3 regions of the Latilactobacillus sp. VITA-14 genome follow, and region 1 is predicted to be linked to each of the others. Evidence: predicted binding sites of a transcription regulator. Region 1 holds the regulator's gene; each other region holds the start of a gene.
The links. Region 1 encodes NrdR, which represses ribonucleotide reductase genes. Its sites were predicted from a motif close to ACACNATATATNGTGT; they were not measured.
Positions count from the first base shown of each region.

Region 2: a site for NrdR is predicted at 3,089-3,104, ahead of pnuC (nicotinamide riboside transporter PnuC). Genes of this name have one in related genera too.
Region 3: a site for NrdR is predicted at 6,083-6,098, ahead of nrdH (glutaredoxin-like protein NrdH). Genes of this name have one in related genera too.

Region 1 is NZ_JBJKTM010000001.1:194,894-202,438, reverse strand. Features, by position in the region: gene polA (DNA polymerase I) at 1-713, shown strand, start outside; gene mutM (DNA-formamidopyrimidine glycosylase) at 725-1,564, shown strand; gene coaE (dephospho-CoA kinase) at 1,561-2,151, shown strand; gene nrdR (transcriptional regulator NrdR) at 2,336-2,809, shown strand; gene ACF1X7_RS01025 (replication initiation and membrane attachment family protein) at 2,827-4,209, shown strand; gene dnaI (primosomal protein DnaI) at 4,209-5,129, shown strand; gene thrS (threonine--tRNA ligase) at 5,442-7,409, shown strand; gene ACF1X7_RS01010 (lactate oxidase) at 7,544-7,545, shown strand, end outside.
Region 2 is NZ_JBJKTM010000001.1:3,778-11,322, reverse strand. Features, by position in the region: gene ACF1X7_RS00065 (NAD(P)H-binding protein) at 1-282, shown strand, start outside; gene ACF1X7_RS00060 (MerR family transcriptional regulator) at 340-759, shown strand; gene ACF1X7_RS00055 (cupin domain-containing protein) at 778-1,185, shown strand; partial or broken gene ACF1X7_RS00050 (carboxymuconolactone decarboxylase family protein) at 1,206-1,529, shown strand; gene ACF1X7_RS00045 (winged helix-turn-helix transcriptional regulator) at 1,624-2,004, shown strand; gene ACF1X7_RS00040 (SDR family oxidoreductase) at 2,163-2,912, shown strand; gene pnuC (nicotinamide riboside transporter PnuC) at 3,194-3,952, shown strand; gene spxB (pyruvate oxidase) at 4,022-5,848, opposite strand; gene ACF1X7_RS00025 (ABC transporter ATP-binding protein) at 6,053-6,808, opposite strand; gene ACF1X7_RS00020 (ABC transporter permease) at 6,805-7,545, opposite strand, start outside.
Region 3 is NZ_JBJKTM010000005.1:94,853-102,397, forward strand. Features, by position in the region: gene ACF1X7_RS03700 (RluA family pseudouridine synthase) at 1-677, opposite strand, end outside; gene lspA (signal peptidase II) at 670-1,125, opposite strand; gene ACF1X7_RS03710 (formate--tetrahydrofolate ligase) at 1,329-3,002, opposite strand; gene ACF1X7_RS03715 (cold-shock protein) at 3,163-3,369, shown strand; gene ACF1X7_RS03720 (EbsA family protein) at 3,438-3,848, opposite strand; gene ACF1X7_RS03725 (ribonuclease HI family protein) at 3,926-4,321, shown strand; gene cls (cardiolipin synthase) at 4,395-5,852, shown strand; gene nrdH (glutaredoxin-like protein NrdH) at 6,174-6,404, shown strand; gene nrdE (class 1b ribonucleoside-diphosphate reductase subunit alpha) at 6,519-7,545, shown strand, end outside.

The DNA of each region.
Region 1 (7,545 bases):
CAAGTCAACCGGGTTGGCAGATGTTTGCTTCTGATTACTCCCAAATTGAATTACGAGTTTTAGCCCACATTTCGGGGGATGCCAATATGCAAGAGGCATTCAAGGAAGACCGCGATATCCATGCGAATACTGCGATGAAGATTTTTGGCTTATCGAGCGCTGATGAAGTGACACCAGATATGCGGCGCCAAGCGAAAGCAACTAATTTCGGGATTGTTTACGGGATTAGTGACTATGGCTTATCACAAAATATTGGGATCACAAGGGCTGAAGCTAAACGCTTTATTGAAGCGTATTTTGAACAGTATCCAGGTGTTCATCAATTCATGCAAGATATCGTGAAGAAGGCGCGCGAAGAAGGCTACGTTGAAACGCTCTTCCATCGGCGTCGCTATTTACCAGATATTCACGCTAAAAACTTCAATTTGCGCTCATTTGCAGAACGCACGGCAATGAATACCCCAATTCAAGGGAGTGCCGCTGATATTATTAAGATGGCAATGATCTTGATGCAAGCGGAACTGAAGAAGGCAGGATTACAAGCCAAGATGCTTTTACAAGTACATGATGAATTGATTTTTGAAGCACCAGAATCAGAAATACCAATGTTAGAAAAATTAGTACCAAGTGTCATGGATTCTGCGGTTTCATTAGCGGTGCCGCTGAAAGTTGAAAGTGGCTTTGGACCAACTTGGTACGATATTAAGAAATAAGGGGACACACAATGCCAGAATTACCAGAAGTTGAAAATGTGCGCCGCGGATTGGAACAATTAGTGGTCGGTAAGACGGTTCAAGCAATTGAGATTCGCTGGTCGAAAATTATCAGTAATCCAGACGATGTTTTTGTTGAAGGTCTTGTTGGACGCCAAATTATCGGTGTTGATCGACGCGGTAAGTATTTATTGATTCGTTTCGATCAAAACTTAACTGTTGTGAGTCATTTGCGGATGGAAGGCAAATACGAAGTTGATGATCAATCTGTACCAATGACTAAGCACACGCATGTGATTTGGACATTTACAGATGGACAACAGTTACGTTATCTTGATTCACGTAAGTTTGGCCGAATGTTATTAATTGAAACGGGTCAAGAAAACACTGTTTCTGGATTGAAGGACTTAGGGGTTGAACCAACCCCAACAACGTTTAAGAAAACCGCCTTCTATCAGGCGTTACAGAAACATAAAAAAGCGATTAAACCACTGTTGCTGGATCAAAAAATTGTAACGGGTCTTGGGAATATCTATGTGGACGAAACGTTGTGGTTGAGCCAGATTCACCCAGAAACACCGGCGAATTTATTGACGAAAGCTGAAACAGATCGTTTGCATGATGAAATCATCACAGAGTTAGAACTGGCAACCAATAACGGTGGGACAACAGTCAATACGTTCTTAAACGCGGCGGGTCACGCTGGGGCCTTTCAGGATATGTTGCACGTCTATGGTAAGAAAGGGCAACCGTGTGATCGGTGCCAGACTCCGATTGAGAAAATTAAAGTAGCACAGCGTGGCACGCATTTCTGTCCGCGGTGTCAGATTAAGAGAGAAGCGGTTCAATGACGTATTTTCTAGGTTTAACGGGTGGCATTGCCAGTGGGAAGTCGACTGTTGCGGCATTGTTTAAAGAACAGGGAATCCCGGTGATTGATGCTGATCAAGTTGCTCATCAGGTATTAGCGACTAATAAATCGGTACAGGCACAATTGCAAGCAGCCTTTGGCGAAGCAGTTGTCAAAAATGGTCAAGTTGATCGGCCTATGTTGGGCCAGCAAGTCTTCGGTAACCTAGAGGCTTTGACTCAGTTAAATGCGATTACTGGGCCCGCTATTTTGACAGCCATTAAACAACAGATGCAAGCAGCAGATGCACCGCTGGTTGTGTTGGATGTGCCACTGTTATATGAACAACACTACGAGCAATATTGCGATGGTGTTGCAGTTGTCTACGTTGAACGTAAAACACAATTGCAACGTTTGATGGCACGTAACCAATTGACTATAGAACAGGCAAATGCGCGAATTGATAGTCAAAGTGATTTGGCGACCAAAAAAGCGCGAGCGGATTTCGTGATTGATAATCAAGGCACACCTGCAATGTTGCGGCAACGTGTTTTGGCGTTGTTACAACAGTTGTGTCATAACAAGTAATACAAGCGGTCGAACAGATTATTCTGTTCGACCGCTTTTTTGTTTGGAAAAGGCGAAATGCCTTGAGACTGATACATTTTTTGTTTAGCCTGCTTGCCTGGCATGTTATACTACTGTTATACTAATTGTTTTAAAATTGGATTGAATTTGAAACGAATTAATCAAAAGATAAGAAGGTGTCATTATGCTATGTCCACATTGTCATCAGAATAGTTCGCGGGTAATTGATAGTCGTCCCACGGATGAAGGGCGAGTGATTCGTCGTCGCCGTGAGTGTGAGAATTGTCGTTTCCGGTTTACAACGTTCGAACGAGTGGAACAAACCCCATTGTTGGTAATCAAGAAAAACGGAACGCGCGAAGAATTCAACCGTGATAAATTATTGCGCGGGCTAATTCGTGCTGCTGAAAAACGCCCCGTTACAATGGAGCAAATGACTGAAGTAGTTGATGAAGTTGAGAATAAGATTCGCTCATTGGGTGAAAACGAAGTCTCTTCACAAGCCGTCGGAGAATATGTGATGCGCTTGTTACCAGATATTGATCAGATTGCCTACATTCGCTTTGCCAGTGTTTATCGCGAATTCAAGGATATGAATGTCTTTATGAGTGAATTACAAGAAATGATGAATAAAGAAAAGACGAAGAAATCGAATTAAGGAAGAGGGGTTAGCCGATGTCAGATGCATTTGATTTTTTGAGTCCAAAAGACGGCTTTTCAGTGACAAAAGCTAACTATTTGACCGATTTCGATCAAACAGTCGTCACTTACTTATATCAACCATTGATGGGGGCTGTTGCTTACAGTCTCTATCTTTTGTTATGGAGTCAAACCAAGAAAGAAACGGAACAACATTTTCAAACACATGCGACTTTGTTAAATCTGTTGAGTGTTGATTTACCTGCTTTTTATGACAGCCGCAGCAAATTGGAAGCACTTGGTTTAATGCGGACGTATCAAAAAAATGAGGGAACTGGCCGCAAGTTGGTGTATGAACTGTATGCGCCATTGCAACCACAAGCTTTTTTTAACGATGATTTGTTAAGTGTGGCATTGTTCGAAGCGGTCCGCGAAACACGGTTTGTGGAACTCCGTGACTATTTCAAGCTACGACCGGTTTACGCCAAGGATTATCAAGAGGTCACTAAGAATTTCTTGACCGTTTTCCATGTGCAAAACGATTTATTGACGACCGCGCCAAGCAGTGTGGCTGAAACTAAGGCAATGTATCAACAAAAAGCAGCTAGCACACCGCAGTTTACCTCGGTTGAGTTGCGGACTTTTGATTGGGACCTATTACAAGATGCAACGGCGCAATACCAGATTGATACGGATCAAATTCTCAAAAATGAACAGGGCTTGTTTAATCTCCATTATTTCTATGGTCTAGATGAGATGGACTTAGCGCGTTTGATTGGCTTGACGATGAATGTTGCTGACAGTACGATTAATATGGCAGCGCTCGAACAGAACGTCTTGAACAATTACACACGACGTCAGAGTAACCGGCAAACGCCAGCTGCTACAACAACGCAAAAACCGTTAGCCGAGTTACAAAAAGAATGGCAAAAAGCCGGCTTTAACGAACAGGAATTGCAGTGGCTAACAGAAAGTCAGGGCTACTTGCCAGTTGATTATCTCGAATACTTGAAACAAAAGAACCACGGCTTTGTCGCTAAAAATGAAATCCGGGCGTTAAAGGACTTGCAAAACCGCTATATCTTTAACAATGATGTGCTCAATATTTTGGTCGTTTATATCATTACGCAATATGATGGGCTCACTCAGGCGCTAGTCGATCGGATTGCGAACCAGTGGGCTCAACAAGGGGTTAAGACGGCAGCGGATGCGATTTTGCAGATTCGCGATTTCCAAACCAAACAGACGGCAAAGGTGCAAAACAATCGCCAAACGCGTTATCAGAACAAAACTAAAAAAGAACCAGTACCTAAATGGGCTAAACCAGATTATCAAGCGCCAAAAGAAACAACCACACCTGAGCATCAGCATGAACTAGAAGTGGCGTTGAAAAAAATTCGTGAGGGGCGGGAATCGTAATGGAAAATATGGGTAAAGATTTGACGGATTACATGAATCGGCAAAAGTTAAACCAACAGTTTAATAAATTGGTCGAAGATGCCTTGAACGATTCCGATGTCCAAGCATTTATACAAGCTAACAAAGACCGCTTATCACAAGAAACGGTCACGCGTAGTGCCGCTAAAATTTACGAATACGTCATCGAAAAGAAGAAGTTAGCTAATGGGCAAACCACTTTGGCACCAGGTTATGCGCCAAAGTTAGTCTTAAATAACCATTTTATCGATGTCAGTTATGAGCCTACGGCAAGTTTATTACAAGAGCGCGAACAAGCTGCCTTGCATGCACGAGTGAAGTCAATTAATATGCCGCGCGATATTGAACAGGCCAAGATTGATTCATACGATCCAACCAATCGATTTGACGCATTGATCAAAGCTACCGCGTTTATCGGGGCTTATCGGCAAGCACCCCATGATTTTCACCAAGCCTTGTACCTTAGCGGGCAATTCGGGGTTGGCAAGACTTACTTGTTAGGTGCGATTGCCAACGAACTGGCGTTATCCGGGTTTGAAACCACGTTGATTCATTTCCCGACATTTGCAGTGGAGATGAAGAATGCAATTGGGCAAAACAATGTGTTAGAAAAGGTTAACGTGATAAAAAAAGCACCGATTCTGATGATTGATGATATCGGTGCTGATGCAATGAGTGCGTGGGTTCGGGATGAAGTACTTGGCATTATTTTGCAATATCGAATGCAAGAACAACTCGCCACCTTCTTCAGTTCAAACTTCACAATGACTGAATTAGAGACGCATTTGACAACTAGCAACCAAGGAGACGAACCGGTTAAAGCGGCCCGCATCATGCAACGTGTGCGCTATTTAGCGCAAGAAATTGAAGTTGGTGGTCAAAATCGCCGCTTACAACCTTAGTAATTTAGGCTTGCTAAAAAAGCAATTAAGTGTTTTAATAGAATCAATCAATGATGAAAGACACCTTTTAAATGAACCATCGCAGAGAGAAAAACATAGCTGAAAGTTTTTCACCCCCATTTAATTGACCACTTTCAAAGGCAATACAACTGATCGGGTCGTTTCCGTTATAGACGCTTAAAGTTGGAGAACCAAATGTTGGGGTCTCAATCTGGGTGGAACCGCGAAATTAATTCGTCCCTGAGCTGCACAATTCGTGCGTCTCAGGGACTTTTTTTATTGTTGATGACAAATTAGAAGGAGTGAATAGTAATGGCAGAGATTCAATTAACTTTTCCAGATGGTGCCCAAAAGGCATTTGAACAAGCAACAAGTCTTTTAGATGTTGCTAAATCAATTAGTACAAGCTTAGCTAAAAAGGCAATTGCCGGTAAATTGAACGGTGAATTAGTTGATTTACAGCAACCAATTTTAGAAGATGGGGCAATTGAAATCATCACTAAAGACGACAAAGCAACCGATTTGATGGCAATTTGGAATACGGCAGCCTTTGTTTTAGCTGCAACGTTGAACCGTGCTTATCCCGAGATGCAATTCGGCGAAGTACATGCAACTGAAGATGGCTTCTTCTATGATACCGAAAACGAAGCTGGTCAAGTAGCTGTGACCGACTTACCAGACATTGAAAAAGCAATGAGCAAGTTAATCCAAGCTGGCGGGGCAATCGAACGTGTCAGCTTAGACAAAGCTGCTGCTAAAACACTATTTGCTGGGCAAACTTACAAATTAGCATTATTAGATGAAATGGAAACAGACCAAGTCTTAGTTTACAAATTAGGCGATTTTGCTGATTTTGGGTTAGCACCAATGCTAGCTAAAGTGAGCGACGTTAAGGTCTTTGAACTCTTATCGGTTGCCGGCGCTTATTGGCAAGGTAAATCAAGTAATAAGATGTTACAACGGATTTACGGAACAGCTTACAACAAACAAGCTGACTTAGATGCTGACTTACAGCGTCGTCAAGAAGCTAAAGAACGTGATCACCGTGTGATTGGGAACCAATTAGACTTATTCTTTGTTGATCCTAAGGTTGGTGCGGGCTTGCCTTATTGGTTGCCAAATGGTGCTACCATCCGACGTTCAATCGAACGGTACATCATTGATAAAGAAGTTGCCAATGGTTATGAACATGTTTACACACCAATTCTAGCGAACTTAGATTTGTACAAACAATCAGGTCACTGGGATCACTACCGTGAGGACATGTTCCCACCAATGGATATGGGTGATGGCGAAATGCTTGAATTACGCCCAATGAACTGCCCATCACATATCCAAGTTTACAAACACCACCCACGTTCATATCGTGAATTACCAATTCGGTTAGCTGAACTAGGGATGATGCACCGCTATGAAAAATCAGGTGCGCTTTCAGGGTTACAACGGGTGCGTGAAATGACTTTAAATGATGGACATACATTCGTTCGTCCTGACCAAATTCAAGATGAATTCAAGTCAATTTTGAAATTAATGATTGAAGTGTACTCAGACTTCAATATCAACGATTATACATTCCGTTTGAGCTACCGCGATCCTGCTAATACCGAAAAGTACTATGCTGATGATGAAATGTGGAACAAAGCACAAACGATGTTAAAAGGTGCTATGGATGATCTTGGTTTAGATTACGTTGAAGCTGAAGGCGAAGCTGCTTTCTACGGTCCTAAGTTGGATGTTCAAACGAAGACAGCTATGGGCAATGAAGAAACACTTTCAACAATCCAATTAGACTTCATGTTGCCAGAACGGTTTGAATTACAATATGTTGGCGAAGATGGCGAAATGCACCGTCCAGTTATGATTCACCGTGGTTTAGTATCAACGATGGAACGTTTCACAGCTTACTTAACAGAAATCTACAAGGGCGCTTTCCCAACATGGTTAGCACCAACTCAAGCTGTGATTATTCCCGTTAAGAATGAATTACATTATGATTATGCAAAGAACGTCAAAGATGCGATGATCAAACATGGTTTACGTGTGCGCATTGATGATCGTAATGAAAAGATGGGTTATAAGATTCGTGAAGCCCAAACAAGCAAGATTCCTTATACATTAGTTGTTGGGGATCAAGAAGTTGCTGACGCAACGGTTTCTGTCCGTAAATACGGTGAAGAAAACGCTGCTGAAGAAGCTTCAGATATGTTTGTAGGTGCAATCGTTGCTGAAGTTGGTAACTACAGTCGCGATGGTAAAGATCACAAAACAATCAACCTATAAGCGGTTATTAAAACGTCCGAAATGTTATTTTGACATTTCGGACGTTTTTTTGTTTTTTTAATTGCGCACAACTAAAAAAGCGGTATAATAAATATGTAAACGATTCCAATCGTTGATTAATGGGAGGCGTTATTAT
Region 2 (7,545 bases), 190 kb from region 1:
CAAGTAGTCGGCCATGAAGTCATGGAAGACACGCGGCGGGCGGCGAAGATTGTTGAACAATCTTCGCTTAACTATACCATTTTACGTTGCGCCTATATGACCAATGAAGATCGGATCGATTACGAATTAACTGAAAAGGGAACACCGTTTAAAGGGACGATTATTTCACGACGGAGTATCGCGCAAGTTGTTGTTGATTTAGTTAATCATCCTGAAAAAGGAATTGGGGCAAGTTGGGGCATTAATCAGCCGAATATTGATGGCGATCGTCCTATTTATTAAAAAACTTGCCTTATAGTATACTCTAAGGTATAAGCTATTTTTGTAGGAGGGATGTCGATGGCACAAGAGCAGTACAAAATCGGCGAGTTTGCTAAATTAGTTGGTTTGTCGACTTACACATTACGTTACTATGAAGACCAAGGCTTGATTATGCCGCAACGCGATGCGGCCGGTGTCCGCTTTTATACATTAGAGGACGTTAAGTGGGTCGGGTTTATACTCCATCTAAAAGGGACCGGTATGCGGATTACAGAATTAAAGCAATATGTTGCATTGCGGGCTCAAGGAGACGCAACGATTGAAGCGCGCAAAGCTTTATTGCAAAAAACAAAGGCTCAAGCTGAAGCCGAATTGGCTGAGCGCCAAGCAAATTTACAGATCCTAACGCGTAAAATTGATTGGTATGATGGTAAATTGGATCAGAGTATCGATCAAGCAGAGAGTTTTGAAACGTATTTACAACGATTTGAATCCTAATAAAGTGAGGTTATTAGAATGGTTAAGAATGAACAATTAAAAGAAAAACAATTATTCCCAGTTGGAGAAGCTAATGTGGCTTATCAAGACTTCTTCGTCGGTCAAAGTTATTTATCAATGTTAGTGAACGAACCAGACGTGAATGTCGGTGTCGGGAATGTCACGTTTGAACCTGGTTGTCGGAACAATTGGCACATCCATCATGCTGGGTACCAAATTCTATTGGTGACTGGTGGCGAAGGCTGGTATCAAGAAGAAGGTAAAGCAGCACAACACTTAGTCCCAGGAGATGTGATTGTTACTAAAGACGGCATCAAACACTGGCATGGGGCCACTAAGGATAGCTGGTTTAGTCATGTCGCCATCACTGCCGGCACACCAGAATGGTTAGAAGCTGTTTCAAATGCGCTTTATGACGCACTTTAATTCAGAAAGGGGTTTTTAAAATGGCAAAGAAACAAACAGCAGGCCGCGATCTATTGGGTGATTTTGCACCTAAATGCGCTGAATTAAACGACGATGTTTTATTCGGGTAAGTTTGGTCGCGTGAATCAGAGTTACCAGCACATCAACGGAGTTTAATCACCATCAGTGCCTTGATTTCAGGTGGTAATTTTGAACAATTACCAGCGCATTTAAAGATTGATAAGGAAAACGGCATTACTGAAGCTGAAATTGTCGAAGTGATTACGCATTTATCATTTTATGTCGGCTGGCCTAAGGCATGGTCGGCGATGAACGCTGCTAAAGCGGCTTATCGACCAGAATAATTAATCAGGGATTAGGACAGATAAGATTGTCCTGATCCTTTTTTTGATGGTATGATAGACAAACAAATCAGCATCAAGAAGTGGAGGAAAGGCCTTGAACGAGCCACAAAAAAATTATACCAACGGTGTTTTAATGACTTTATCAGTGATTGGAATGAAATGGAAACCGTTGATTCTCTGTCATCTTGTGGCAGGACCTCAAAGACCGGCCGAACTTAAAAGAGTCGTTCAGGGAATTTCAGCCAAAGTTTTAACCGATCAATTACGTGAATTGGAACGAGATGGCATCATTACTCGAAAAGTTCTTAACGAAGTACCCCCACACGTGGAGTATGCGATTTCTGCGTACGGCAAATCATTGGTTTCCGTCCTAGGAATGATGGCCAAGTGGGGCGAAGATAGAATCGACTTTCTACAGAGCAATGGTGATGATGTGCAGTTGGATTATCGAGACCATGAAAAATACGATATTTAAAGAAGGCGATAACATTTATTCAAAAAGAATGTTGTCGTCTTTTTAGTGATTTCACAAAACTTACTTTGAGGTGCGTTAGTTAGTTGAAAGTGCGTAATTGTTTATTACGAAGTACCCGATATACTAACCTTATCAACTAAAAAGTGAGGGGAAAAGAAATGAATGATATTCAAAATAAAGTCGTTGTGATTACCGGTGCATCAAGTGGGATTGGTAAAGAGACGGCCACCTTATTAGCAGCCAAAGGTGCAAAACTTGTTTTAGCGGCTCGACGAACAAGTGCGTTGGCGGCGTTGGCAACGGCGTTAACCGCTCAATACGACACTGAGGTTATTTACCAGCAAACGGATGTGACGCAATTAGCAGACATGCAAGCCTTAATCGAATTGACAATCGCTAAATTTGGTAGAATTGATGTGCTATTCAATAATGCTGGCTTAATGCCCGTCTCAATGCTACGCGATGGTAAAGTCGATGAGTGGGAGGTTATGATTGATATTAATATCAAAGGTGCGCTATATGGCATTAAATATGCCTTACCTTTAATGGAACAGCAAAAGAGTGGTCATATCATTACCACGGATTCAGTTGCCGGTCATTTCACTGGTGAAGGCTTATCCGTTTATTCAGCCACTAAATATGCAATGCGCGCGGTGATGGAAGGGTTACGTGTGGAAGAAGTTGGAATGGGCATTAAATCAACGTTAATCTCTCCAGGACATGCGCAAACCGAATTAGCCAGCCGGATTAGTGATCCGCAATTACGAGCAGCTGTTCTCAAGAGTGAAACTGAAACTGGATTAACAGCAACCGATGTCGCTAATGCCGTAATGTACGCCATCGATACACCAGATAATGTGGGCATTAATGACGTCATTCTCCGGTCAATTGATCAAAGAGACTATTAAGACATTGGTCAAAGATTGAATTGAGTCTTGACAACGAACGCTAAAAATAAAAAATATTTTCGAATGGTCTAGTTCAGCGCTTGCAATCGTAAGTTAACGGCACTTTCAAAAAGGCTTTAAAATCAGCTACCACAAATTGAATTAAATACAAGAGTTTAAATTAGAATGCTTAGCGTGTACCATATATAGTGTTGTTTCGTCAGATGGCACATCAATATATGGAAAATGGTGTTGACAATCTGGAGTGATAATTAAATTCATATAAAGAGGGGTTCAGTTCAATGCAGGACAATCGTGCAATCACCAGTGTATTTAATCCTAAGTGGTACATTCAACAGATGAAAGGGTGGACAACATCCAGTTATGGTTTGTTGATGTTTGGGTTAGGCTTTATTTTAGCTGCTACTATTTCCGGTGGTCCAATGACTGGCGTGTCGTTTTTAACGATGCTCGCGGGGATGTTAGGCTTCACCTGTACTATTAGTATTACGAATACGAAACCTTTAAACGGTGTCTTTGGTGTCATCTCTGCATTAATCTACATTATTGTGGCTTATAATGCTAAAAACTATAACGATATGGTATTACAAACCGTCTACATTATTATGTTAGACATCCCAGTCTTATTAATGCCAGATTGGGCGCAAAACGTTGATAAAAAAGTCCGGGGGCTTGCTACTCGTGGTAAAGGACTTCGTAATTGGGCGTTGACGCTATTGTTCTTTGTTGTATCAGTTGGGTTATTATATCTCTGGGAAAGCAATATGACGGACAGTCCACGACCATTGATCGATAGTATCGCCGCTTCAGTTGGGTTTACTGGCGCACTGTTGACCACATTACGGTTTAAAGAAAGCTATTACTTCTGGTTCATCCAAAGTATCGTATCAATCACGTTGTGGGGCATTACAGCAATGCAGGGTGGCTCAAATTGGGTCTTATTCTTCACCTATATCTTGTACTTATCAAACGACTTAGTCTCATTCTTCGACAAGAACGTCGTTTGGTTCCATCCTAAAGAAGCCATTACCAAAAATTAAATCAATAAAAATAGCGTCCCAACACACCGCAATGTGTTGAGACGCTATTTTTATGATGGCCGGGTTGTTTTATAGTTCAACACCGTTTTCTTCAAATAATTCTGGTAATGTCTTCAGTGATTGACCATCGTATTCTGCGAAGAAATCAGTCACGCTGTATTCTTTGCCAGCAGGACGAGAAGCATCATAGCTTGCGCTAATTGTTTCTGTTAACTTACCATCTTTAATGGTTAGTTCTAATTCTTCAACTGGAATACTCCGTTTGTCAGTGATCTTAGCATCAATTAAGAATGGTCGGCCAGCTTTTGTGACTTCAAGGGCTTTGTCAAAGGCAGCGGGTAATTCTTTAGAAGAACGAACGGTGATTGATTCAATGCCCATTGCTTGCGCAATCATGGCAAAATCTTGATCTTCAATGAAGATTCCTGAGTAATCCATTGGAATATCATCTTGTTCACTCTTGATGAAGTTTAATGCGGCATTTGATGTGATGATATTAATGATTGGTAATTGGTATTTCTTTTCAGTGATCAAGTCTTGCATGACCATTGAAAAGGCACCATCACCCGAGATGTTGAAGACTTGGCGATCTGGGTAGCTCAATTGACCAGCTAAGGCACCAGGAACGCCTGAACCCATTGAAGCAAAGAGGGCAGAAATCACCCATTTGTTCTTAGGCGTTAAGTTCAAGTGACGGAAACTGTTGATGATATTATCACCAACATCGATTGAAAAGACAGCATCGTCTTCAGCAATCCGGTTGATTTCTTTGTAGATTGGTTCGAATTCAAGCGGATCAGAGTCGCGGTTCGTTAAAACATCAAGGTAGGCTTGCCAGTTTGCCATATCAGCAACAGCAGCTTTGAAGAATGGTGTTGGGGCAACCGTTTCACTTCTGGCGATTACTTTTTCAACAAAAGCAGTTGCATCTGACCAGATTCCGAAGTCTAAGAAATGGTGACGGCCAAATTGTGCTTCATCGTTATCGATTTGGATAAACTTGAAGTCATGTGTCCGATAAATTAAGTTGGCAAATGGGAAGTCAGCACCGATGGCAATCACAAGATCACTAACGGCCATGATTTCATCAGCCGCTTTAGAAGCAGCCCGGTTAGCCATGCCTAAGTTACCTTCATAACTATCAGGCACTAACCCTTTAGCAAGCCCAGTCATGACGATTGGAATTTGAAGTTTCTTTGATAATTCAACGAGCTTGTCGCCGCCGTCTTTAATCCCACGACCAACGTGAATTACAGGGCGTTTAGCGTCTTTAACCATTGCTAAGAATTGATCAACTTCTTCGTCTGTTGCGACTGGACCAGCCACTTTTTTACGATCTGAAGGTGAGCTTGAGCTATATGGTGCATCTGGAATTTCAACGTAGCCGAAGTCATTTGGAATAACAACCACTGCGACGCCATTGTGTTTGTAAGCTTCACGGATTGCTTTATCAACAACGTATGGCAAGCTTTCAGGTGTCATAACGAGGCGGTTATAAACAGCAACGTCAGAGAACATTGGGTTTTCAGCGAATTCTTGGAAGTAGTTGTAGTTCATGTTCTTGCTTGGTACTTGACCAATCAAGGCTAAAACTGGTGCATGATCTTCTTTTGCATCATATAAACCAGTTAAAAGGTTAGTTGCACCAGGGCCAGCTGAACCAAAAGCAACCCCGATTTTACCAGTTAATTTAGCGTCAGCAGCTGCGGCAAGGGCCCCAACTTGTTCGTGACGAATTTGAATATATTTTAAACGATCCTTTTCAATATTAAGAGCATTCATTGTTGAGTTAAATGAGCCACCAGGGTAACCAAAGATATGATCAACGCCCCAAGATTCGATAACTCTAAGCATAGCAACACTAGCTGGAATAGTTTTTTGAGTAGTAACTGTCATTATACAGATCTCCCTTAAATCAATAATTAGGTTGCGCACAACCTTATGGGAATAATTTAGCACACTTAGAAAACGATTACAAGTGTTAAACGTAGGTTAATCGTATCCTTAACTAATTAACCGCTGATAAATTGGTGCTTGATAAGATTGAATGGATTTAAGCAGCAAAAACCGCGCTATCCGAAAATGGTTAGCGCGGTTTGATTAGTTTAAATAGTCTAGTAAAGTATCGACAGTTAATGCTTGCTTTTCAGTCGCGTTCAAGTCGGCAATCAGTTTACCGGCTTTTAACACCAAGAGTCGATTGCCATATTGCAACGCATCCTCTAAATCATGCGTAATCATTAGGCAGGTGAGTTGGTTATCGCGAATTGTTTGATTGGTAAAAGTCATCAATGCTTGGCTGGAAACTGCATCTAAAGCAGATGTGTGTTCATCTAATAACAGCAATTCAGGTTTTTGAATCGTCGCCATCAAGAAGTTTAACGTTTGTCGTTGGCCACCTGACAAGTTACTAACCGGGCGATTGAGTTGTTGATCCAAGTGATTCGGGAGTGTCTTGGCGAGCGCTTTGATTTGTGGGAGTTGTTGCTTGAGACGCCGGGGAAATAAGCGGCGGCGTTGGCCACGGCGCATCGCCAACAAAATATTTTCGGCAACGGTCATATCAGCTGCGGTGCCCAACTTAGGATCTTGGTAGACACGACTAATGAGCCGTGTGCGTTGTTGGGCGGATTGCTTCGTAATGTCGTGGTCGTTGAATAGTAGTTGCCCACTTGTGGGGGTTAAATCACCCGCAATGGTATTAAAAAAAGTCGATTTACCCGCACCGTTTGCGCCAAGGAGGATGACAAATTCACCAGGATTAATCGTGAGATTTAAATCATTTAAGAGTTGTTTGGGTTCATTATTATCAGTAACTTCAAAATTGAGGTGGTTTAAAGTCATACGCGGGGTCATTTGGTAGTCAGTCCTTTCTTTTGTTGTGGTGCGATGATGAAGATGGCCAGAATGACGGCCGAGAAGAGTTTGAAATCATTGGCGTTAAAGCCGAGTTGTAAGACAAGGAGTAAGATGAGGCGGTAGACGACGCTTCCTAGGATAATGCTAATTAGTTTGGCGATGAAATGCTTGCCGACAAGGAGCCGTTCACCAATGATGATCGCGGATAACCCAATGACCATCACACCGATGCCCATGTTGACATCAGCAAAGCCGTTATATTGTGCAACGAGCCCACCTGCAAGGGCGATCAAGCCGTTTGACAGCACGATCCCAATCGTTTTCGTCCGCTTTACGGCAATCCCTTGTGAGAGGGCCATCGTGGGATTATCACCAGCTGCAATCAGGGATTGACCGAATTCGGTGTAGAGTAAGCCAGCCAGTAATAATAGGGCAATCAGCATGATGACTAGGTTAATGACTAAGAGCCGTTGATCGAGCGTTAATTGATGGAATAGCGGCAGTTGATATAGGTTGTGTTGATCACCAATTGCCATGTTGGCTTTGCCTAAAATCCGCAAGTTGACGGAATACAAACCGGTTAGCGTTAAAATCCCGGCTAACAAACTCTGGACATGGAAGTAGTTGTATAAAATTGCCGTCACGAGTCCGGCTAAACAGCCACCGATGAATGCGACTAATAGGGAAAAGGCAATGTTATGTTGTTGCAACATTAAAGCGCTGAGGGCTGCGCC
Region 3 (7,545 bases), on a different contig from region 1:
AGTCGACATTTGATTAATGTGAAGTCTTCAAACCGTTCCATGACCGTAAAATGCGTGACCGCTGGGCGGCCATCTTCGACGATTGCTTGTTTCATCCGGTCGACTTTTGAACGACCAATGGGTGCATCAATGGTCCCCTCGTCTTCTTCGATGTTGCCGTGGACTAGCGCGATATATTCACGTAAGTTTTCCTTAGCTTTGAGTTGGGCGGATAAAGATTCGTGGGCTTCGTTGGTTTTAGCCACCATCAAAAGACCAGAGGTATCTTTATCAATTCGATGGACAATCCCCGGCCGGAAGACGCCGTTGATTTCAGACAATGGGGTGTGCGCCAATAAAGCGTTGACCAATGTCCCATTCGGGTGGCCAGCTGATGGATGAACCACCATCCCTTGTGGTTTATTGACTACGAGGACTTGATCGTCTTCATAGACGATATCGAGCGGAATATCTTCTGGGGTTAAGTCGAGCGTGACAGGGTCTGGAATATTGACGGTGACGACATCCCCTGTTACGACTTTGCGGTTACTCTTACAAGGTTGATCATTGACTTGCACCAAGTCTTTTTTCAACCATTGCTGGATTTGTGAACGTGAGTAATCGGGTAGTAATTGGGTGAGCGCCTTATCAATCCGGCCTGTTTCAGTTGTAATCGTTAATTGTTTAGTTTCAGTCATGAGTCACTTTCTCTTTCAACAAAATAGCAATAAAGACGCAGATGACGCCTACTGTTAAGGCAACATCCGCAACGTTAAAGATGGGGAAATTAATAAATTCGATTTGGAACATGTCTACGACGTACTTAAGGTGGAGCCGATCGATGAAGTTACCAAGTGTTCCGGCTAACAGCAACGTTAAACTGATCCGGTAAAATTTTTCAGTGCGATCAGAGGTATAAAATAAGTAGCCAATTACCCCGAGGGCCACAATGGTGACGAGGTAGAAAAACCACTGTTGACCGGCCAAGATACTCCACGCAGCCCCATCGTTTTGAACATACGTTAAACTCAGCACGTTCGGAATAACGGGTTGGGTTGCTGCAAAGGCAACATGGGCAACAATCCAGCTTTTTAAAAGTTGGTCACCGAGTACAATGACTGCGGCTAAAACGATATAGATGAGCATGGGAACCTCCTATTCATACAATCTACCATTGTCCTTAAAATCGGCTGACTTGTCAATCAGTTTTCGAGATGGGCGTTAGGATATTGGAAAACGTGCTTTTCAAGCTAACTTTCTGCGCTTAACCAAATTTGCCAAATCGCCGATTGTATCGGCAATTCGTCAAATTCTATTAATGCTCAGAAGCTAACCGTTTCAAACGCACTCTAGAATAATCCGCTAATCAGGCCATCTTCTGTGACGTCCATGTTGAGGGCGGCTGGTTTCTTTGGTAGACCTGGCATGGTGAGGACTGTGCCGGTCATTGCGACGATGAAGCCTGCGCCAAGCTTTGGAATCAATTCACGGACGTGAACGGTGAAATCAGTTGGTGCGCCTAATGCTTTTGGATCGTCTGAGAGTGAATATTGTGTTTTGGCGATACAGACTGGTAAGTGGTCCCAGCCATTTTTTTCGATTTCTTTCAGTTGGTTGATAGCTTTGCCCTCGAAAACAACCTCTTTACCGCCATAGATGTCAGTGACAATTGTGGTTAGTTTCGATTGAATGTCGGCGTTTGAATCATATAATGGTTGGAAGTTTTTAGGTTGATCGAGTGCTTCTAAGACGGCCTGGGCTAAATCAAGGCCACCTTTACCACCATGTGCCCAAACACTAGCTAAAACGGCTTTGACACCCAGTTCAGCACATTTTTCTTGGAGCATTGTAACCTCTACTTCGGTATCACTTGTAAACTCATTGATGGCAACGACTACGGGAATGCCGTAACGTTGCATATTAGCAATATGTTTGGCTAAGTTACTAAACCCTTTGTCTAACGCACCGAGATTTTCAGTGGTTAAATCAGCTAAAGCAACACCACCGTTGTATTTTAACGCCCGAACAGTGGCAACAATCACGATGGTATCAGGAGTCTTGCCAAGTTGTGGGACTTTGATGTCTAGGAACTTTTCAGCACCTAAGTCAGCGCCGAAGCCAGCTTCAGTAATCGCAATATCACCCATTTTTAGGGCCGTTTGGGTTGCTAAAATACTGTTACAGCCGTGGGCGATATTGGCAAATGGTCCACCGTGAATTAAGGCTGGTGTATGTTCAAGCGTTTGGACGAGGTTTGGTTTGAGGGCATCTTTTAAAAGCATCGCGATTGCACCGGTGATTTCGAGCTCGCCAACTGTGACGGGTTGCCGATCATAAGTGTAACCAATGACGATTTGGCTAATGCGCCGCTTCAAGTCAGTAATGTCAGTTGCTAAGCAGAGAATGGCCATTAATTCGCTAGCAACGGTAATGTCAAAACCATCTTGGCGCGGCACCCCTTGCACTGGACCACCAAGTCCAATGACAACTTGGCGTAATGCACGATCATTAATATCAAGCGCCCGTTTCCAAATAATTCGGCGGGGATCAATGTTGAGGGCATTTCCCTGTTGCAGATGGTTATCGATTAGGGCGGCTAAAGTATTCACAGCAGCGGTCAATGTGTGCATATCCCCTGTAAAATGTAAGTTAATATCTGCCATTGGTACTACTTGGGCATAGCCCCCACCAGTTGCGCCACCTTTCATCCCCATGACGGGGCCTAGTGAAGGTTCACGTAAAGCAATGACGGCTGATTGATCTAGTTGACGAAGGGCGTCGCCAAGACCGACAGTCACGGTTGATTTACCTTCTCCAGCTGGTGTGGGATTGATTGAGGTCACTAAGATGAGTTTGCCATCTTCTTTTTCTTTCAATCGATTAATGGCAGCGAAATTAACCTTCGCTTTATACGGTCCATATTGTTCTAAATCAGCGGCCGTTAAACCAGCTTGTTCGGCAATTGCCGTGATTGGCTGCATCTCCTTAGCTTCATTTTCCTGTGCTATTTGAATATCTGACATACCGCCCAGCTCCTTTTTATTTATGATACTACCTAGTATAGCTGATTACGTACGGAATTGGCAGATGGGATGCTTAAAAAGAACGATATTCTTCGACACACTTCTTTGTACGTGGTAAAATAAGCGTGTACGCTGATTAACATTTCAAGGAGGGATTGTGATGGAACGAGGAATCGTTAAGTGGTTTAGCAATGCTAAAGGTTATGGCTTCATCAGTTATGGAGATGACGAGGAGGTTTTCGTCCATTTTACCGCAATCCAAACCGACGGCTATAAATCATTGAATAAAGACGAGCCGGTATTATTTGAGATTAAAGAAGGCGCCCGCGGTTTGCAGGCAGCTAACGTGCAAAAGATAGCAGAATAAAAATACGTTTAAACGCTAAAAAAGAGCCACGACAAGATTAATGTTTGTCGTGGCTCTTTTTTATTTAACTATTCTTCAATTGGCCAACCATTTTGTTTCAGTTGTTCAACGAATGCCTGCTTGGCTTTGCGACTAAGGAGTATTTGTTCGGGTTGGTAATCAAGTTCGTTGGTTTTAATTAATAAACCATGTTTTTGGACAATAATGGTCGTAGTCGTTTCACGGTTGATGGTTCGACTATATTTAAATACCGGCCGTTTAAGCGTGATCACGTCTGCCGTCATTGAAACACGATGCCCGAAAATGACCCATAGCGTCAAACAAACGGCAATTAAGCCGATGCCCCACGATTGCCAGTTTAAGTTGATGAGTTCAAGTTGTACAATTAAAGCTAATGTATAGACGAAGCCAATCCAAGACCAAATCGTCACGAAGTAAGCATAATTTGGTTGGTAGAATGCGGTGGTTGTCTTTTGCATGAGAACACTCCTTTTTACGTTTTGTATCATACCATTAACCTGACCCTGCTGTCAGTGAAAGGCGGTAAATTTTAAGAATGATTAAACTTTATACGGACGCAGCAACTCGTGGCAATCCCGGACCAAGTGCGGCGGGAATTTTAATCGTGACACCAGAGCGACAATATCAACTACAAGCACCTTTGCCAGAACAGTCCAATCATGATGCAGAATTTGCGGCGGTCATTCTTGGCTTAGAACAACTAGCCAATCGGGGGCTTACCACGAAAATACTACAGATTAACGTTGACAGCAAGCTTGTCTTTCAGAGCCTAGAAAAGCGGTATGCTAAACATTATCAAGCTGCCGTCGACCGGATTCTAGCACTTGAGGCGCCCTATTCAATGGTCATCCACCAATGGATTCCAGAGCGTCAGAATCAGGGGGCGCACCATCTGGCCCAACAGGGATTACCTCATTTAACTGACTGTTGATAGGCTTAACTAGCGCTTTGAGCGTGATTTTAGTAAAATAATAAGCAACGCTAGAATTTTGGAGGAGTACGATATGGTTTTAGTTACAGAAATAATGTCATTCATCATCTTCATTAATGCCTTATTGGCAATTATTACAATTTTGAGACAGCCCCGCGATATTGCGGCCACCTGGGCGTGGCTGCTAGTCTTAATTTTACTACCCGTGGGCGGTTTTATCCTATATATGTTTACCGGACGGGGCTTATCGCGGAAAAAGATTTTCCAAAGTCAATCGCAAATCGATGATGGGCTTTCCGCATTGGTCGACATTCAACGTAAGGAAAATCGTAAAAACGACCTCTTACCGAAAAAGATGCTTTCCAGTGAAGCATCCGAAATGGTGAATCTCTTTTTAAATATTAATAATGCACCCGTTTTAAAGAATAACCATGTCAAAATCTATACTGACGGGCAAGCAAAGTTTGACGCCCTCTTTGCCGACATCAAACAAGCTCAAAAAAGTATTCATATCGAATATTATACGATCTATAATGACCGATTGGGCAATGAGTTACAACAACTATTGATTCAAAAAGCCAAAGAAGGCGTTTCAGTCAACGTTGTCTACGATGCTTGGGGCTCCCAAGGCGCAACGCAAAAATGGTGGCGCGCACTTGAAGATGTCGGTGGCCACGCGCGAACGTTCTTCAGTTCAAAACACACGATTACCGATTTTCGCTTGAACTTCCGTGATCACCGTAAGATTGTGGTAATTGACGGTAAGATTGGTTATATTGGTGGCTTTAACGTTGGCGATCAATATCTAGGCCGGAGTAAGAAATTCGGATATTGGCGTGATACCCATATGCGGATTACCGGCAATGCCGTGTTAGCCTTACAAGTACGCTTTATGATGGACTGGAACGCGAGTGTTGAGCCTGCGATTAAGTTAACTTACTCGGAAGAACTCTTCCCAGTGGACCAATCCCAAAATCGTGGATCAGCAGCCATGCAAATTGTCTCAAGTGGTCCCGATAAATTAGATGAACAAATCAAACTCGGTTATCTGAAGATGATTAGTACCGCTAAGAAGCGTTTATGGATTCAAACGCCCTATCTAGTTCCGGATGATAGTATTATTGATGCGTTGACGACTGCGGCAATGTCTGGGGTGGATGTTCGTATCATGACGCCTAACATGCCGGATCACCCCTTCATCTACCGTGCAACGGAATACTACAGTCAACTCTTGCATGCAGCTGGCGTTAAGATTTACCGGTATGAAGATGGATTCTTACATGCTAAGACAGCGGTCATGGATGGGCATATCAGCACTGTAGGTTCTGCCAATATGGATATCCGTAGTTTCAAGCTGAACTTTGAAGCCAATACGTTTATTTACGATCCGAAAGTTGCAGCGCAACTTGAAGCGATCTATCAGGCTGATATGGAAAAAGCATCCCTACTAACAGACGAAATAATCGCCCAACAGTCAACTTGGTTAAAATTTAAACAAAAATTTTCACGGTTACTTTCACCAATTTTATAAAATGTTCGTTAACTCATTTTTATGATGGTGCAATATTAAATTAATCCCAATCTAAAAAAATTTTTAAAATCTGTTAAGCTTTGTCCGGCGTGCTTTTGAAAAATTTTGCGCATTAGCAGGGATTGACTTTACCCATAAATATGTTTAACTTAAGTACAGGACGTTGCCCAAGACAATCAAATGAACATTCGTAAACGACCACTATAATTAGTGGTCGTTTTTTGTTTTATCTACAATATGTGGTGTTTATTGATTGCATCTTCCATTTCAAAACGGTATACTATTTTTATCGATAAGAGAAATACAAGGGAGTTAACGATTATGGCAAATATCACATTATATACTAAGAACGGCTGCCCACAATGCCGGATGACGAAACACTTTTTAGAAACGCACAACGTTCCTTTTGTTGAACATAACATCAATGACGAACCACAATATATTGATTACTTGAAGGAACAAGGTTTCCAAGCCGTTCCCGTTTTAGAAGCGGATGGCTTAGAAAGCTTCTCAGGTTTTAGACCAGCGGAATTGCAAAAATTGGCGATTTAAGCACCATGCATTCCCAGTTTTAACGGGTGAGGCCGACTCTTGATTACTAAAGAGTTGGTCTTCACTTTTTTTGAACCCTAAAACAGCTAATATGACTAGAAAGTGGTGGCAAGGATGTCTTTAAAAGAGATTAAAACCGAAGATGTAACATACTATGAATTGAATAACCAAATTAATATTCCAGTGAATGGTCAAATTCCATTACAAAAGGATCAAGAAGCACTCGATGCCTTTTTGGAACAAAACGTACAACCCAATATGGTGACGTTTAAATCACTTCAAGATCGTCTAGATTATTTAGTCGCGGAAAATTATTATGAAGCAGATTTTTTGAAGGCTTATTCTCTTTCATTCATGGAAGAATTGAATCAATATTTAAAGGACCAAGACTTCCACTTCAAGTCATTTATGGCTGCTTATAAGTTCTATGCGCAATACGCATTAAAAACAAACGACAATGGCTTTTATCTTGAAGATTTTAAAGATCGCGTTTTTGTGAATGCTCTCTACTTCGCAGATGGTGATCAAACCCTTGCGCTGCAACTAGCGGATGAAATGATCCACCAACGTTATCAACCGGCAACACCATCGTTTTTGAATGCTGGGCGTTCACGGCGTGGTGAATTAGTTTCATGTTTCTTACTCCAAACAACCGATGATATGAATTCAATTGGTCGGACGATTAACTCGGCACTTGAATTATCACGGATTGGTGGCGGGGTTGGGATTAGCTTGTCGAACCTCCGTGGAGCTGGCGATCCAATCAAAGGCATCGACGGTGCAGCAAGTGGTGTCCTCCCTGTCATGAAGTTATTGGAGGATTCTTTCTCATACTCAAACCAATTAGGTCAACGGCAAGGCGCCGGCGTGGTTTATTTAAACGCCTTCCATCCAGATGTGATTGCTTTCTTAGGTGCTAAAAAAGAAAATGCAGACGAAAAATATCGTTTAAAGACCCTCTCATTAGGCTTAGTCGTCCCCGACAAGTTCTATGAATTGGTGAAAGCTGATGCTGATATGTATTTATTCAGCCCTTACGGTGTTGAAAAAGAATACGGCGTACCTTTCTCATATGTTGACATCACCAAAGAATATGACAACTTAATCGCCAACGATAACATCAAGAAAACCAAAATTAAAG